DNA from 2 places in the Nocardiopsis sp. NPDC058631 genome. Region 1 is predicted to be linked to the other one. Evidence: riboswitches for the same ligand, from Rfam matches in the RefSeq annotation. Region 1 holds a riboswitch; the other holds the start of a gene.
The links. A riboswitch is a leader RNA that binds a small molecule or an ion and turns the genes downstream of it on or off. The one in region 1 is predicted to bind S-adenosylmethionine.
Positions count from the first base shown of each region.

Region 2: another riboswitch for S-adenosylmethionine. It lies ahead of thrC (threonine synthase); the one in region 1 lies ahead of ACFWTE_RS18845 (aminotransferase class V-fold PLP-dependent enzyme).

Region 1 covers NZ_JBHXQY010000056.1:23,836-31,117, forward strand. The annotation lists gene ACFWTE_RS18845 (aminotransferase class V-fold PLP-dependent enzyme) at 223-1,602, opposite strand; SAM riboswitch class IV at 1,663-1,777, opposite strand; gene ACFWTE_RS18850 (DUF3870 domain-containing protein) at 2,096-2,479, shown strand; gene ACFWTE_RS18855 (CaiB/BaiF CoA transferase family protein) at 2,488-3,795, shown strand; gene ACFWTE_RS18860 (acyl-CoA dehydrogenase family protein) at 3,870-5,060, shown strand; gene ACFWTE_RS18865 (nitroreductase/quinone reductase family protein) at 5,188-5,655, shown strand; gene ACFWTE_RS18870 (RelA/SpoT family protein) at 6,035-7,282, opposite strand, start outside.
Region 2 covers NZ_JBHXQY010000012.1:27,351-34,632, forward strand. The annotation lists gene ACFWTE_RS06585 (DUF3263 domain-containing protein) at 1-279, opposite strand, end outside; gene ACFWTE_RS06590 (S8 family serine peptidase) at 510-1,676, shown strand; gene ACFWTE_RS06595 (GrpB family protein) at 1,939-2,541, shown strand; gene ACFWTE_RS06600 (trehalose-6-phosphate synthase) at 2,636-4,072, opposite strand; SAM riboswitch class I at 4,376-4,517, shown strand; gene thrC (threonine synthase) at 4,531-5,790, shown strand; gene ACFWTE_RS06610 (ubiquitin-like small modifier protein 1) at 5,871-6,149, shown strand; gene ACFWTE_RS06615 (hypothetical protein) at 6,233-6,376, shown strand; gene groL (chaperonin GroEL) at 6,678-7,282, shown strand, end outside.

The DNA.
Region 1 (7,282 bases):
GAATCCTCGCGGGTGAGCGTCAGGGAACGACGTGGCCTCCCGTCGGGCCGTCCACGTCCCTGCCGACACTACGGAGCGCGATCCCGGCGAACCATGCTGTGGGCTGTTCGATGGAAGCTACAGCCAGCACCACCATCCCGGGCCCCGGCCGGTCCCCGGCGCAGCGCGCCCCGGTGACCGGTGCGGTCACCGGGGCGTCCGCCGGCGGGTGCCCTCCCCGGGTCAGAGCACGTTGCGCGGGTCCGGGACCGGGGCCAGGCGGCCGTCGCAGTCCGCGTACTCCCAGCCCGGCCCGTGGGCGACCAGGTCGGCGACCGCGCCGACGAGCCGGTCCACGTGCTCCACGGTGGTGCCCACTCCCAGACTCGCCCGCACGGCCTGGGTGTGGCCTTCCGGCAGCAGGTGCCGGGTGAGCGGGTGGGCGCAGAACAGGCCGTCCCTCACCCCGATGCCGTGCTCGGCGGACAGGGCGGCGGCCAGCAGGTCGGCGGGCAACCCGTCCACCGTGAACGAGACGATGCCGACCCTGGGGTGTTCGTCGCCCCACAGGGTCAGCTCGGTGACGCCCCCGATGCCGGCCAGCCCGGCGCGCAGCCGCTCAAGCAGCGCGGACTCGCGGATGTGCAGGAGTTCCTGTGTGGCCGGTGTGAGGGTGTCGCAGGCGGCGGCCAGCGCCACGGCGCCGAGAACGTTGGGGCTGCCCGCCTCGTGCCGCGCGGGGAGGTCGTTCCACACCACGTCGTGCTCGGTGACCAGTCGGGTGGCCCCGCCACCGGACAGGTACGGGGTGGCCTCGCGCAGCCAGTCGGCGCGTCCGGCCAGCACCCCCGAGCCGAAGGGCGCGTAGAGCTTGTGCGCGGACAGCGCCACGTAGTCGGCGCCGGTCGCCTCCAGGCTGAACGGCAGGTGCGGCACGTACTGGGCGGCGTCCACGACCACGCGGGCGCCCTCGGCGTGCGCGGCGGCCACCAGCTCCGTCACCGGCCAGATCTCACCGGTGACGTTGGACGCGGCGGTCACGCACAGGAGCCTGGGGCCCTCGGGGGCCTCCCGCAGAGCTGTGCGGGCCGCCTCGACGGCCGCCTCGGCGGTGGGGGGCAGCGGCAGACGGACCACGGTCCCGGCGCTGGCGGCGGGGTGCTCCCAGGGCAGGAGCGCGGCGTGGTGCTCGGTCTCGAACACGACCACCGTGCAGCCCTCGGGCACCGAGCGGGCCAGGAGGTTGAGGGCGTCGGTGGTGCCGCGCACGAACACCACCGCGTCCGCGGGTTCGGAGCGGGCGCCGAGGAACCGGGCGACGCTGCGCCGGGCCCGCTCGTAGGCGTCGGTGCTCACCTGCGAGTGGTGGCCCGCGCCCCGGTGCACGCTCGCGTAGTAGGGCAGCGCGTCGGACAGGGCGTCCGCGACCGGGGACAGGCAGGGGGCGCTGGCGGCGTAGTCGAAGTTCGCGTACTCGACGCGCTCGCCGGTGACCAGGGGGACGCCCTCGTCCGAGGCGACGACCGTGCACTCGGCGGTGTCGTCGGAAGGGCGGCCCGAGGGGCCGGCCGTAGCGGCGGAACGGAACGAACGCGCGGTGTGGATGGGGCTGACAACGGTCATGAAGCACCTCTTCTGTGGGTCGTGGGACCCACAGGAGTGCCGTCACGGCTACGCCACAGGGGTCCGCGCTTGTCTGACACGGATGTGTCGGGACCTGGTCCTCACCCGGGGCACCCCACCGCGGAAGGAGGGTTGCCGACCAGCAAGCCGGGGCTGAACGCTGGTACTCGTGACCTGGGAGGCAGATTAACACACGCGCAGCGGGCGGACCAGCCGGACCCTTGTCCGGCCAGGAGCACGCACCGGCGGGCCCGCCGCGCGGCCGGGAGCGGCCACCGGTAGGGGAGGCCGGCCCGGCGCGGTACGGACGGTCGCCCCGGGAGTGCGCCGGGCGGTTCGGCCACGCCCCGCTTGACAGCCGCCGATCCGGTCGGGCCATACTTGGGGTGCCTGCCCTCACGCCGCCGGTGCCCGGTTTCCCCCGGCCACCCTCCAGGCGCGAGACTCCAGAGCGTTGGAGTTTTCGCATGCCCGCGAGCGAGAGGTGTGTCCGTTGCACGGCGACGACCGTATCCAGCAGGTTCTCCGCAACCCCAGGGTTGTCCTCATCTCCGGCTACGCCCGTCTTCCCGACTCGGTGGCGAGCCATTCCCAGTACCAGCGGCTCGGGGTGGTCCTGGCCGTGGACACCGTGGACGGCCGCATCGTCGCCGCGGACACCACCCTGCTCACCGACCTGGGCAAGGACTTCTTCCGCGCCCTGGTCGAGGGCGCCTCGGTCACCGAGGACATCGCCGAGCTGGTCCAACGGGTACAGACGCGGTACGCGGGCCAGTCCGGTGCCGCGCTGACCACGGCCCTGCGCCGCTGCCTGGAGTCCTACTACCAGCTGTGGGAGGGCGACCAGCTGCCCGGCGGCCCCGACGCCAAGGAGTGACACCCCTCGTGACCGACACCCCGTCCACCTCCGGACCCCGCGACGGCGCCCACGGGCCCGGCGCGGGCCCGGCCGCCCCGCTGCCCCTCGCGGGGGTACGCGTCGCCGACCTCTCCCGCGTGCTCGCGGGACCGTACGCGACCATGCTCCTCGCCGACATGGGAGCGGAGGTGGTCAAGGTCGAGCAGCCCGGACGCGGCGACGACACGCGCGCGTGGGGCCCGCCCTGGGCCGGCGCCGCCGACGGCGGGGACGGCCCCGGCGAGGCGGCGTACTTCCTGTCGGTGAACCGCAACAAGCGCAGCCTGGCCGTGGACCTGAAGGACCCCGACGGCCTGGCCGCCGTACAGGAGCTGTGCGCGTCCTCCGACGTGGTCGTCCAGAACTTCCGGCCCGGTGTGATCGACCGGCTCGGCCTCGGCTACGAGGCGGTGAGCGCGCTCAACCCGGCCGTCGTGTACTGCTCGGTGAGCGGCTTCGGCCCGGAGCACGAACCGGCCACCCGCCCCGGGTTCGACATCGTCGTGCAGGCCGAGAGCGGCCTGATGGCGACCACCGGCCCGGCCGACGGCCCGGCCAGCAAGGTGGGGGTCGCCCTCACCGACGTGCTGACCGGCCTCAACGCCGCCGTCGGGATCCTGGGTGCTCTGATGAGGGCCCGTGCGACCGGTCGCGGCGAGAACGTCAGTACGTCGCTGATCAACTCCACCCTGTCCGGTCTGGTCAACCTCACCCAGCAGGCACTCGTGACGGGGGCCGAACCGGCCCGCGTCGGCAACGCCCACACCACGATCGTCCCCTACCAGGTCTTCCCGACCGCCGACGCGGAGATCGTGGTCGCCGCCGGGAACGACGCCCTGTACCAGCGGCTGTGCCGGGCCGTCGACCGTCTCGACCTGGCCGAGGACCCGCGCTACGCCACCAACCCGGGGCGGGTGGCCCACCGGGACGAACTGGTGGGCGAGCTCTCCGGCGTCCTGCGCGCCGAACCGGCCGACCACTGGATGGACCTGCTGGTCGGGGCGGGCGTCCCGGTCGGGCGGGTCCGGGGCGTACTGGACGCGCTGCGCACCGCCGACGCCAACGGCGACGACGTCCTGCGCACCGTGGAGCACCCCACGGCCGGACTCCTCGAACAGGTCCGGGCGGGGTTCCGCCTGGAGAGCGCTCCCCCGCCGCTCACGGCACCGCCGCTGCTGGGACAGCACTCCCGCCAGATCCTCACCGAACTCGGCGTGGACGGGGCACGCGTGGACGCGATGGTCGCACGCGGCGCCGTCCAACAGCCCGACCCCGGGCCGCCGGCCGCGCGCTGACCCGACCGCCCGCGGCCCCCACATCCCGCACCGGGCCGCACCCGTCCGACCGCACCACGAAGGGACACCCACCCATGAGCGACTCCCGCAAGGCCGCCGCCCCGGACCCGCACGACTTCCTGGCCCTGGACGCCGAACTGTCCGACACCGAGCGGGACGTCCGCGACGCCGTGCGCGGCTTCGCCGGTCGCGAACTGCTGCCGAACGTGGCCGAGTGGTTCGACGCGGGCACCCTGCCGGACCCGCGCGGGCTGGCCAAGGCCTTCGGAGACCTGGGCCTCCTGGGCATGCACCTGGAGGGGTACGGCTGCGGCGGCTCCAGCGCCGTGGCCTACGGGCTGGCCTGCCGCGAGTTGGAGGCCGTCGACTCGGGCCTGCGCAGTTTCGTGTCCGTGCAGGGTTCGCTGGCCATGGCCGCCATCCACAAGTTCGGCTCCGAGGAGCACAGGACGACGTGGCTGCCGAGGATGGCGGCCGGCGACGCGATCGGCTGCTTCGGGCTGACCGAACCCGACTCCGGCTCCGACCCCGGCTCCATGCGCACCCGTGCCCGCCGGGACGGTTCGGACTGGGTGCTCGACGGCACCAAGATGTGGATCACCAACGGGTCGGTCGCCGACGTGGCCGTGGTGTGGGCCGCCACCGAGGACGGCGTCCGCGGGTTCGTGGTGCCCACCGGCACCCCCGGGTTCTCGGCCAACGTCATCCACAGGAAGCTGTCGCTGCGCGCGTCCATCACCTCCGAACTGGTCCTGGAGGGGGTGCGCCTGCCCGCCGACGCGCTGCTCCCCGCGTCGAAGGGCCTGGGGTCGCCCCTGTCCTGTCTGAACGAGGCCCGCTACGGCATCGTGTGGGGTGTCGTCGGCGCCGCGCGCGCCTGCTACGAGGCGGCCCGGGAGTACGCGATGACCCGCGAGCAGTTCGGACAGCCCATCGGCGGGTTCCAGCTCACCCAGCGCAAGCTCGCCGACATGGTCGTGGACGTCAACCACGCGGGTATGACGGCGCTCCGGATCGGCCGGTTGAAGGACGAGGGGGACTGCCACCACAACCACGTGAGCTTCGGCAAGTTCGCGAACGTGGCGGCGGCCCAGCGGGTGGCGCGCACCGCCCGCGGCGTCCACGGTGCGAACGGCATCACCCTGGAGTACCCGGTGATGCGTCACATGGTGAACCTGGAGACGGTCGCCACCTACGAGGGCACCGAGGAGATCCACGCGCTCAGCATCGGGCAGGCTGTGACCGGGATCTCCGCGTTCCGTTGAGGGGCGCCGAGGCTGCCGGACGGGGAGGGCGCTACGGCCGCGGAACCGCGGTCGCGGCCCTCCACCGGTGTCGTCGACCGCCCGGACCCACCACAATGGGGAGCATCCGACCGAGGGAGTTGCCGAGATGGTGAACGAACCGACGAAGCGGTTCGAGATGACGCGGGTACGGCGGGTCGCCAACGCCTTCGTCAGCGGCCTGGTCAAGTACGGCCTGGGTACGCCCGCCACCCACCTGCTGACCACGCGCGGGCGCAAGTCGGGCTTCCTGCGCAGCGTCCCGCTCGACGTGCTGGACAGCGAACGGGGCAGGTTCCTGGTCTCCCCGTACGGTGAGGTCGACTGGGTGCGCAACCTCCGCAAGGACGGGTTCGCGACCCTGCGGCAGGGGGGCTGGATCGAGCTGGTGAGCGTGCGTGAAATCGGGGCCGAGGAGGCCGGTCCCCTGCTCAGGGAGTACGTCAACCACCCGCGGGCCGCCGTGGTGGGACCGTACTTCGAAGCGCCTCCGGACGCCCCGGACGAGGCGTTCGCCGCCGAGGCCGACCGGCACCCGGTCTTCGAGATCGTGCGTTCCACCACGATCCGGATCTGACACCGGACGACGGAGAAGGAGGAGGCCCCGCCCGCCCCGCGAGGGAACGGCCGGGGCCTCCTCGCGGTCGGTGCCGGTCTCCGGCTCCGCGGGCGGGCGGCCCTGGAGGACGCGGCCCGATGTGCGAGGTTCGGCCCGGTGGTGCTTCACGAGCGCAGAGGCGCAGCGAGAGGCGGCCCGGTGGACACGAGCCCGCAAGAACGCACAGGACACGACCTCGTTGCACTGGCCAGAAACGTTGCAGGAATGACGTGATGGGCTCTGACCTCGATGATCTGGAGGTCAGGCGGCAGGCCGAGGAGGTCGATCAGCCTGCCGCGTGACATAGAAGCGTCACGGCGGCGGACAGGCGGGTCCGCGGACCCTGCCGGCCACCAACCTAGTTGCGGACCCTGTAGACGTCGTAGACGCCGTCCACGCCGCGGACGGCGCGGAGCACGCTGCCCAGGTGGGCCGGGTCCGCCATCTCGAAGGTGAACCGGCTCTGGGCGACCCGGTCCCGGCTGGTCTGGACGGTCGCGGACAGGATGTTGACGTGCTGGTCCGAGAGCACCCGGGTGATGTCGGACAGCAGGCGGGACCGGTCCAGGGCCTCCACGTGCAGGGCCACCAGGAACATCGAGTCGTCGGTGGGCGACCAGTCCACCTTGACCATGCGCTCGGTGTCCAGGGTCGCCGCGTTCACGCAGTCCTCGCGGTGCACGGACACTCCGTTGCCGCGGGTGACGAAGCCGATGATCTCGTCACCGGGGACCGGCGTACAGCACTTGGACAGGCGTGCCCACACGTCGGCGTCGCCCTCCACGACCACACCGGGGTTCCCGGACTGGCGCTGGCGGGGCGCCTTGGTGGGCAGGGACGACTCCGCGATGTCCTCGGTGTGGCTCTCCAGCCCGCCCATCGAGTCGACGAGCTTGCTCACCACGCTCTGCGCACTGACCTGGTGCTCGCCCACGGCCGCGTAGAGGGAGTCCACGTCCGGATAGCGCAGGTCGCCGGCCAGGGCGATGAGCGCCTCACCGCTGAACAGGCGCTTGACCGGAAGCTCCTGCTTGCGCATGACCTTGGCGATCTCGTCCTTGCCCTGGTCGATCGCCGCCTCGCGGCGCTCCTTGGTGAACCAGTGCCTGATCTTGTTGCGGGCGCGGGCGCTCTTGACGAAGTTCAGCCAGTCGCGGCTGGGTCCGGCGTCGGGGGTCTTGGAGGTGAGGATCTCGACGGTCTCACCGTTGTGCAGCTCGTTCTCCAGCGGCACCAGGCGGCCGTTGATCCTGGCGCCGACGGTGCGGTGGCCGACCTCGGTGTGGACCGCGTAGGCGAAGTCGACGGCGGTGGCCCCCTGCGGGAGGGGGATGACGTCGCCGTCGGGGGTGAAGACGAACACCTCCTGCACCGACAGGTCGAACCGCAGCGACTCCAGGAACTCGCCCGGGTCCTTGGTCTCCTGCTGCCAGTCGATGAGCTGGCGCAGCCACTGCATGTCCGTGCTGCCCTTGGCCCTGGCCTCGGGACCGCTGTTGCGGTCCTCCTTGTACTTCCAGTGCGCGGCGATGCCGTACTCGGCCCGGCGGTGCATCGCCCTGGTGCGGATCTGGAGCTCGACCGGGTTGCCCGAGGGCCCTATGAC
Region 2 (7,282 bases), on a different contig from region 1:
TTGGATGCCGAGCTGACGTGCGTTGCGCTGTCGGCGGCGGTCGGCGCGAAGCCGACGCAGGCGCTTGACGGTCATCGGGTCGAAGGCCAGAGCCTCGGGGCGTTCCACCAGCCCGTTCAGCAGTTGGTAGTAACGGGTCGCGGAGAACCCGAACTCGTCACGGATCGCCTGTTCCTTGGAGCCCTCGAACTTCCACCACTGGCGTTCGAAGGCGAGGATGCGCTGTTCGCGTTCGGCGAGGGCCGACTGACCGTCTCCGGTCGGACCGATATTCGGCATGGGACACCCCCTGGACGGGAAATTGGTTTGTCCGGATCGGCGCGACTCATGCTAGCGACTCGCCATGCCGTACGCGGACCCCGAAACACAGGACTGGCACCAGGGATACAGTTACGTTTTCTACCCCCGAGGCCACTTGTCCACGCCGGAATCCTGTGCTCGTGACAGGATTGTGGAGGTCCGGGGAGGGCCGCGTGGAACGTCGACCGCATCGTTCGAGGGAGCCAGACGTGCTCGGGGGCAACAGTCGTGACAGGACACACACACGCCATGTTCGTGGCGCAACCGCCGCGGCATGCGCGGCCGTCACCGTCCTCGGCCTGACGGCGGTCCCCGCCGCGGCCGACGGCCAACCGGACTTCCGACCGGAGCAGTGGGGCCTCCAGTCGATCGGCGCACAGGAAGTGTGGCCGGACACCCAGGGCCAGGGCATCACCGTAGGTCTGCCCGGGATCTCCGTCTACGAGGACCACCCCGACCTGGTGGACAACCTCACGGTCGACACGCAGTTCGGGGAGGGCGGCGACCCCGAGACCGGCAGCGGAGCGGCGGCCCTGGTCGGGGGACACGGCCACGGCATGGACGCCGACGGCGGCGTGCTCGGGGTCGCGCCCGCCTCCACCCTCCTCGTGCTTCCCACCCAGGACGAGCTGGACGACGCCGTCCGTTTCGCGGCGAACGAGGGAGCCCAGGTCATCCTGCTGCCGGAGACGGACGGATCCGTCGACCTGACGGACGCCACCCGGGAGGCCGTCCAGAACGGCGCGCTGGTCGTCGGCCCGGCGGGGGGCGGCGAGGACGCCAGCGTGCTCACGGTCGCCGGAACCACCGAGGGCGGCGACCTCATCCCGGGCTCGCCCGCCGCCGAAGGGGTCGAGCTGACCGCTCCCGGCGCCGACCTGGAGACCGCCGGACCGGACATGGGACAGGTCCAGGTCACCGGTACCCCCTACGCGGCCGCCGTGGCCGCCGGTGCGGCCGCGCTGCTCCGCGCCGACTACCCGCAGCTGCGCCCCGAGCAGGTCCGCGAGGCCCTGGTCCAGGGCGCGCAGCAGGGCCCCGGCGGGCTGCCCGCCCTGCACCTGCCCACCGCGCAGGCGCAGGCGGCCGATACCGCCCAGGACATCCCGCTGATCGACGAGGACCTCGTGAACGAGGGGGAGCAGTCGCAGGGCGTGCCCGTCTGGGCGTGGTTCCTCACGGTCGGCGCCGTCCTCGTCCTCGGGGTCCTCCTGCTGGTCGTGTGGCTCCGCCGCTCCACCGCCGACCCCTACGGGGTGAAGGCCGAGCGCCGCGAGGAGGACGCGCAGATCGCCGCCGAGCGCGCCGCCGAGGCCCCGTCCAACGGCCGCCGCAAGCAGAGGGGCGGTCGCCGCCGCAAGACGCGCGGCAACTGACCGGCCCCTGCGCCCGTCCCCGGGGCGCCGACGACCACTCGGCGCCCCGAAACGCTCCCTACCGGCGGCCCGAATCCCGCGGGAACCCCACGACCCCCTCGGAGGGCACCCTCCGGGAGAGCTCTTCGTGAGCCCTCGGGGTGGGAAGTGTTGCGGGTCGTCACCCAGGTCACACAGCCTGTGATGTAACGTCTGCGCGTGCATATGTAAGCACGCCCGGACGCTCTTGACGCGGGCACGCGAGGGGACAAGGCTTTGGAGAATGTCACCCCTTGAAGCATCGCCGTTGCCCTCACGAGGTGCTCCGCGGGTCGGGTCCTCACCCGAGTCCCGCAACCTCGTCAACGGCCGTGTCCACATCTCTGAGTACGACGCCAAATGGCCCTACCTCTTCAAACGCGAGTCGGCGAAGGTGCGCGCCGCCCTCGGTGACCGCGTCCTCCTCTTCGAACACGTCGGTTCCACCGCCGTCCCCGACATGGCCGCGAAGCCGTGCGTCGACCTGCTGCTGGTCGTCGCCGACCCCGCGGACGAGTCCGCCTACCTGTCCGACCTGGAGGCCGCCGGGTACTCCCTGGTGATCAGGGAGCCCGACTGGTACGAGCACAGGGTCCTCAAGGGCCCGGACATCAACCTCAACCTGCACGTGTTCGGTGAGGGATGCGCGGAGGTGGAGCGGATGCGCCTCTTCCGCGACCACCTCATCGCCGACGCCGACGCGCGCGAACGCTACACCGCGGTCAAACGCGAACTGGCCGAACGCACCTGGAGCCGCATCCAGGACTACGCCGACGCCAAGACCGCCGTCGTGAAGCAGATCCTCGCCGAGGCACAGGCCCGGCGGACGGCGCTCTCGGGCAGCTGACCCGCGTGACGCGGTGCGGGGCGCCCCCGCCGCGAGGAACACCCCCGGCCCCTCCCGGGGGCCGGGTCCCGGCGCCCGCCCCGACCCGCCGCGCTCAGCCCAGGGAGCGCAGCTGGTCCTGGAACCACCGGCGCGGAGGCAGGGCGACAGCCGCCTCGGCCAGCCCCTCCCGCCGCTTCCTGCGCTCGTCCTCCGGCATCGACAGGGCTTGGTGCAGCGCCTCCGCCGTCTCCAGGGTGTCGTAGGGGTTGACCAGCAGCGCGTGCCGTCCCAGCTCGTCGGCGGCGCCCGCCTCGCGGGAGAGCACCAGCACCGAGTCGCGCTCCGACAGCACCGGCCCCTCCTTGGCCACCAGGTTCATGCCGTCCCGGGTCGGGTTGACCAACAGGACGTCGGCCAGCTGGAACGACGCCAGCGAACGCGGGTAGTCGTCGTTGACCTCCAGCACCAGCGGCGTCCACCCGGGGGTCGCGAACTCCTCGTTGATCTCCTCGGCGGTCCGCAGCACCGAGTCGGTGTACTCGCGGTACTCGGGCACGTCGCCCCGGCTCGGGTAGGCGAACGCCAGGTGCGTCACCCGGCCCCGCCACTCCGGATGGGCGGTCAGCAGCTCCCGGTACGCCTCCAGGCCGCGCACGATGTTCTTGGACAGCTCGGTGCGGTCCACCCGCACGATGAGCCGCGTGTCGCCGACCGTCTCCTCCAGGGTCCTGCGGCGCACGGCCACGGCCGGCTCGGCGGCGCTCTCGCGCAGCCCCTCCTCGTCCGCCCCGAGCGCGTGCACGCCCACCGCGATGAGCCTGCCGCCGTACTCGACGGTCCTCTGCGTGAAGTCCACCTCCGCGCGCAGGATCTCGGCGCAGCAGCGCAGGAACGCGTCCGCCCAGCGGGGACTCAGGAAGCCCAGCCGATCCGCACCGAGCATGCCCTCCAGCAGGTCGCGGGCGACCTGGTCGGGCAGCATCCGGAAGTACTCCGGCGGCGCCCACGGCGTGTGCGAGAAGTGCGCGATACGCAGGTCGGGGCGGCGGGCGCGCAGGATGCGCGGCACCAGCGCCAGGTGGTAGTCCTGCACGGCCACGCGGGCGTTGTCGGCGGCGCCGGCCACCAGGGCCTCGGCGAACGCGTTGTTGTAGGCGGTGTAGTCCTCCCACAGCCGCCGGAACTCCGAACCGAAGGACGGCTTGTTCGGGATGTCGTACAGCATGTGCTGCACGAACCACAGGGTCGAGTTGGCGACCCCGGTGTAGGCCCCCTGGAAGGTCCGCTCCGGGATGTCCAGCATGTGGACCCGCATGCCGTCGAGGTCGTACGCCAGGTCCAGCCGGGACTCCGGGGCCTCCGCCGCCGCCCGCCTGTCGGCGTCGGACAGGGCGGCGCACACCCAGATGCTGTCGATCTCCGTGGCCACGGAGATCATCCCGGACACGAGCCCGCCCCCGCCCCGGCGTTGTTCCAGGGAACCGTCCTCGGCGGTCGAGAAGGACACTGGTCCCCTGTTGGAGGCAATGAGGATCTGTGCCTTGTCCACGTGGTCGTCCTCTCGAAGCTGCGGATGGGGCGGTCGCTGCCGTCGGCGGTGGGGCGGAGCCCACGCGGAAGCGGGACGCATCTTATGTCTCGCCGGTCGGCAGCCGCCCCAAACCCGTCCGGGGCCGACGACGCGGGGCGTCACCGCCCCGAAACGGAGCACGTGCACACCGGGCGCGCTGACCGGTGGCGTCTCAGCATGTGAGCGAGATCGTGTTACCCGGATCACCAGCCGTGGAAAACCGGTCAACGCGTCCGTTACAGTGACGGTGCGGATCCGACAGGACCGCCCACAACTTCATATTGCTCATCCAGAGGGGTGGAGGGACCGGCCCTGCGAAGCCCCGGCAACCATCTCAGCGCGCACTACTCACGAACCCGTGAGGCGGCTGGGGCAGGTGCCAACTCCGGCCTGGGGACAAGGTGTCCGCCAGGAAAGATGAGGGGAGACGCCTCGCTATGGCGATGACCGCCACCGAACCCACCTCCGTCCGCGCCTTCGGCCCCGGAACCGCGCTCTCCTGTCGCGAATGCGGCCGGCGCTACGAGCTCACGCCCCAGTTCGCCTGCGAGTTCTGTTTCGGCCCCCTAGAGGTGGCCTACGAGTTCGGGAACGTCACCCGGGCCGACATCGAGAGCGGCCCCAACAACATCTGGCGCTACCGCTCCCTCCTGCCGGTCCCGGCCCACGTCGCCGAGCTGCCCAACATGGCCCCCGGCCTGACACCGCTGGTGAAGGCCGACCGCCTCGCCGCCGAGCTGGGCATCGACTCCCTGTACGTCAAGGACGACTCCGGCAACCCCACGCACTCCTTCAAGGACCGCGTGGTCGCGATCGCCGTCGAGGCGGCCCGCACCTTCGGCTTCACCACCCTGTCCTGCTCCTCCACGGGCAACCTGGCCGGTGCGGTCGGCGCCGCCGCCGCGCGAGCCGGGTTCGAGTCCTGCGTGTTCATCCCCGCGGGGCTGGAGGAGGCCAAGGTCGTCATGGCCGCCGTCTACGGCGGCAAGGTCGTCGCCATCGACGGCAACTACGACGACGTCAACCGCTTCTGCTCCGAGCTGATCGGCGACCCGGTCGGCGAGGGCTGGGGGTTCGTCAACGTCAACCTGCGCCCCTACTACGGCGAGGGCTCCAAGACGCTGGCCTACGAGATCGCCGAGCAGCTCGGCTGGCGGCTGCCGGAACAGATCGTCATCCCGATCGCCTCCGGGTCCCAGCTCACCAAGATCGACAAGGGCTTCCAGGAGCTGATCAAGCTCGGCCTGGTCGAGGACAGCCCGTACCGGATCTTCGGCGCCCAGGCCACGGGGTGCTCCCCGGTCGCGCAGGCCTGGGAGAAGGGCATCGACGTCATCCAGCCGGTCAAGCCCGACACCATCGCCAAGTCGCTGGCCATCGGCAACCCGGCGGACGGGCCGTACGTGCTCGACATCGCCCAGCGCACGGGCGGCTCCGTGGAGCACGTGAACGACGACGAGATCGTCGACGCCATCAAGCTCCTCGCCCGCACCGAGGGCGTCTTCGCCGAGACGGCGGGCGGCGTCACCACGGGTGTGCTCCGCAAGCTGGTGCGCGAGGGCAGGCTCGACCCCAAGGCCCAGACGGTCGTGCTCAACACCGGTGACGGGCTCAAGACCCTCAACGCGGTGGACGCCGGTGTGACCGCCACGATCAAGCCGTCCCTGAGCGCCTTCACCGACGCGGGCCTGGTCTGACCGCCGTCCCGGAAACCTCCGGCCACCCCGGAGGGCCGCCCGCCGGCCCTCCGCCCCACAGCAGAAGGAAGAACTCCGCCATGAGCGCCAGCGTCCGCGTCCCCACCATCCTGCGCACCTACACCGACGACGCCTCCGAGGTCGAGGCGAAGGGCGCCACCCTCGCCGAACTCCTCGACGACCTGGAGGCCAACTACCCGGGCATCCGCGCCCGCATCCTCGGCGAGGACGGCAAGGTGCGCCGCTTCGTCAACGTGTACGTCGGCGACGAGGACGTGCGCTTCGAGAAGGGCCTCCAGACCGAGATCGCCGACGGCGCCAAGGTCTCGATCATCCCGGCGGTCGCCGGGGGCTGCTGACCGGTTCGCCGCGCGCCGACCGGCGCCGGCCCGCACCGCCCGCGAGGGGGCGGCCCGTCATTTCCGCGAGACGCGGGAAGGCCGTGGCCGCCCCCTCGCCGCGTCCCGGCATCCTCCACCCGCTGTACGCGACCGACGTCCCGCTGGGGTTCGGCCCGTCCGGGGGCGTGTTCGGCGAGTACTCACCCTGCTGCGCGACGGGCGGTATCCGCAGAACACGGCCCTAGCAGGCACGAAGGGTGGCGGCGTCTGTCCGCTGAGCGCGGAAAACAGCTCACCATGGGTTGTATGTGCAGGTAGGGGCTGCTATGGGAGGAGGGGAAATCGTGACCACATCGTTTGCACTCTCCATGGCCGAGTGCTAAAAAGGGATCTGGTTAGCACTCGTCTTCCTAGAGTGCTAACCGGATCGAGGCTGCGAGACCGTGGCAACCGACAGCAGGGTTGTCGGTGCGCTCCGGTCGTCCGTCGCGGGCGCATGCCTCGTCCCATCGCGTATCAGCCCGGTCACGGGAGGACAAGAACTCAATGGCAGCCAAATTGATCGCGTTCGACGAGGAGGCCCGTCGCGGCCTCGAGCGCGGTATGAACCAGCTCGCGGACGCCGTCAAGGTCACGCTCGGCCCGAAGGGTCGCAACGTCGTTCTGGAGAAGAAGTGGGGCGCCCCCACGATCACCAACGACGGTGTCTCCATCGCCAAGGAGATCGAGCTCGAAGACCCGTGGGAGAAGATCGGGGCCGAGCTGGTCAAGGAGGTGGCCAAGAAGACGGACGACGTCGCGGGTGACGGCACCACCACCGCCACCGTGCTCGCCCAGGCCCTCGTCCGCGAGGGGCTGCGCAACGTAGCCGCCGGCGCCAACCCGATCAGCCTCAAGCGCGGCATCGAGGCCGCCGTCGCTCGCATCAACGAGGAGCTCGGCAACCTCTCCAAGGACATCGAGACCAAGGAGCAGATCGCCTCCACCGCCTCGATCTCCGCCGGCGACCCCCAGATCGGCGAGACCATCGCCGAGGCGATGGACAAGGTCGGCAAGGAAGGCGTCATCACCGTCGAGGAGGGGCAGACCTTCGGGCTTGAGCTGGAGCTCGCCGAGGGCATGCGCTTCGACAAGGGCTACATCTCGCCCTA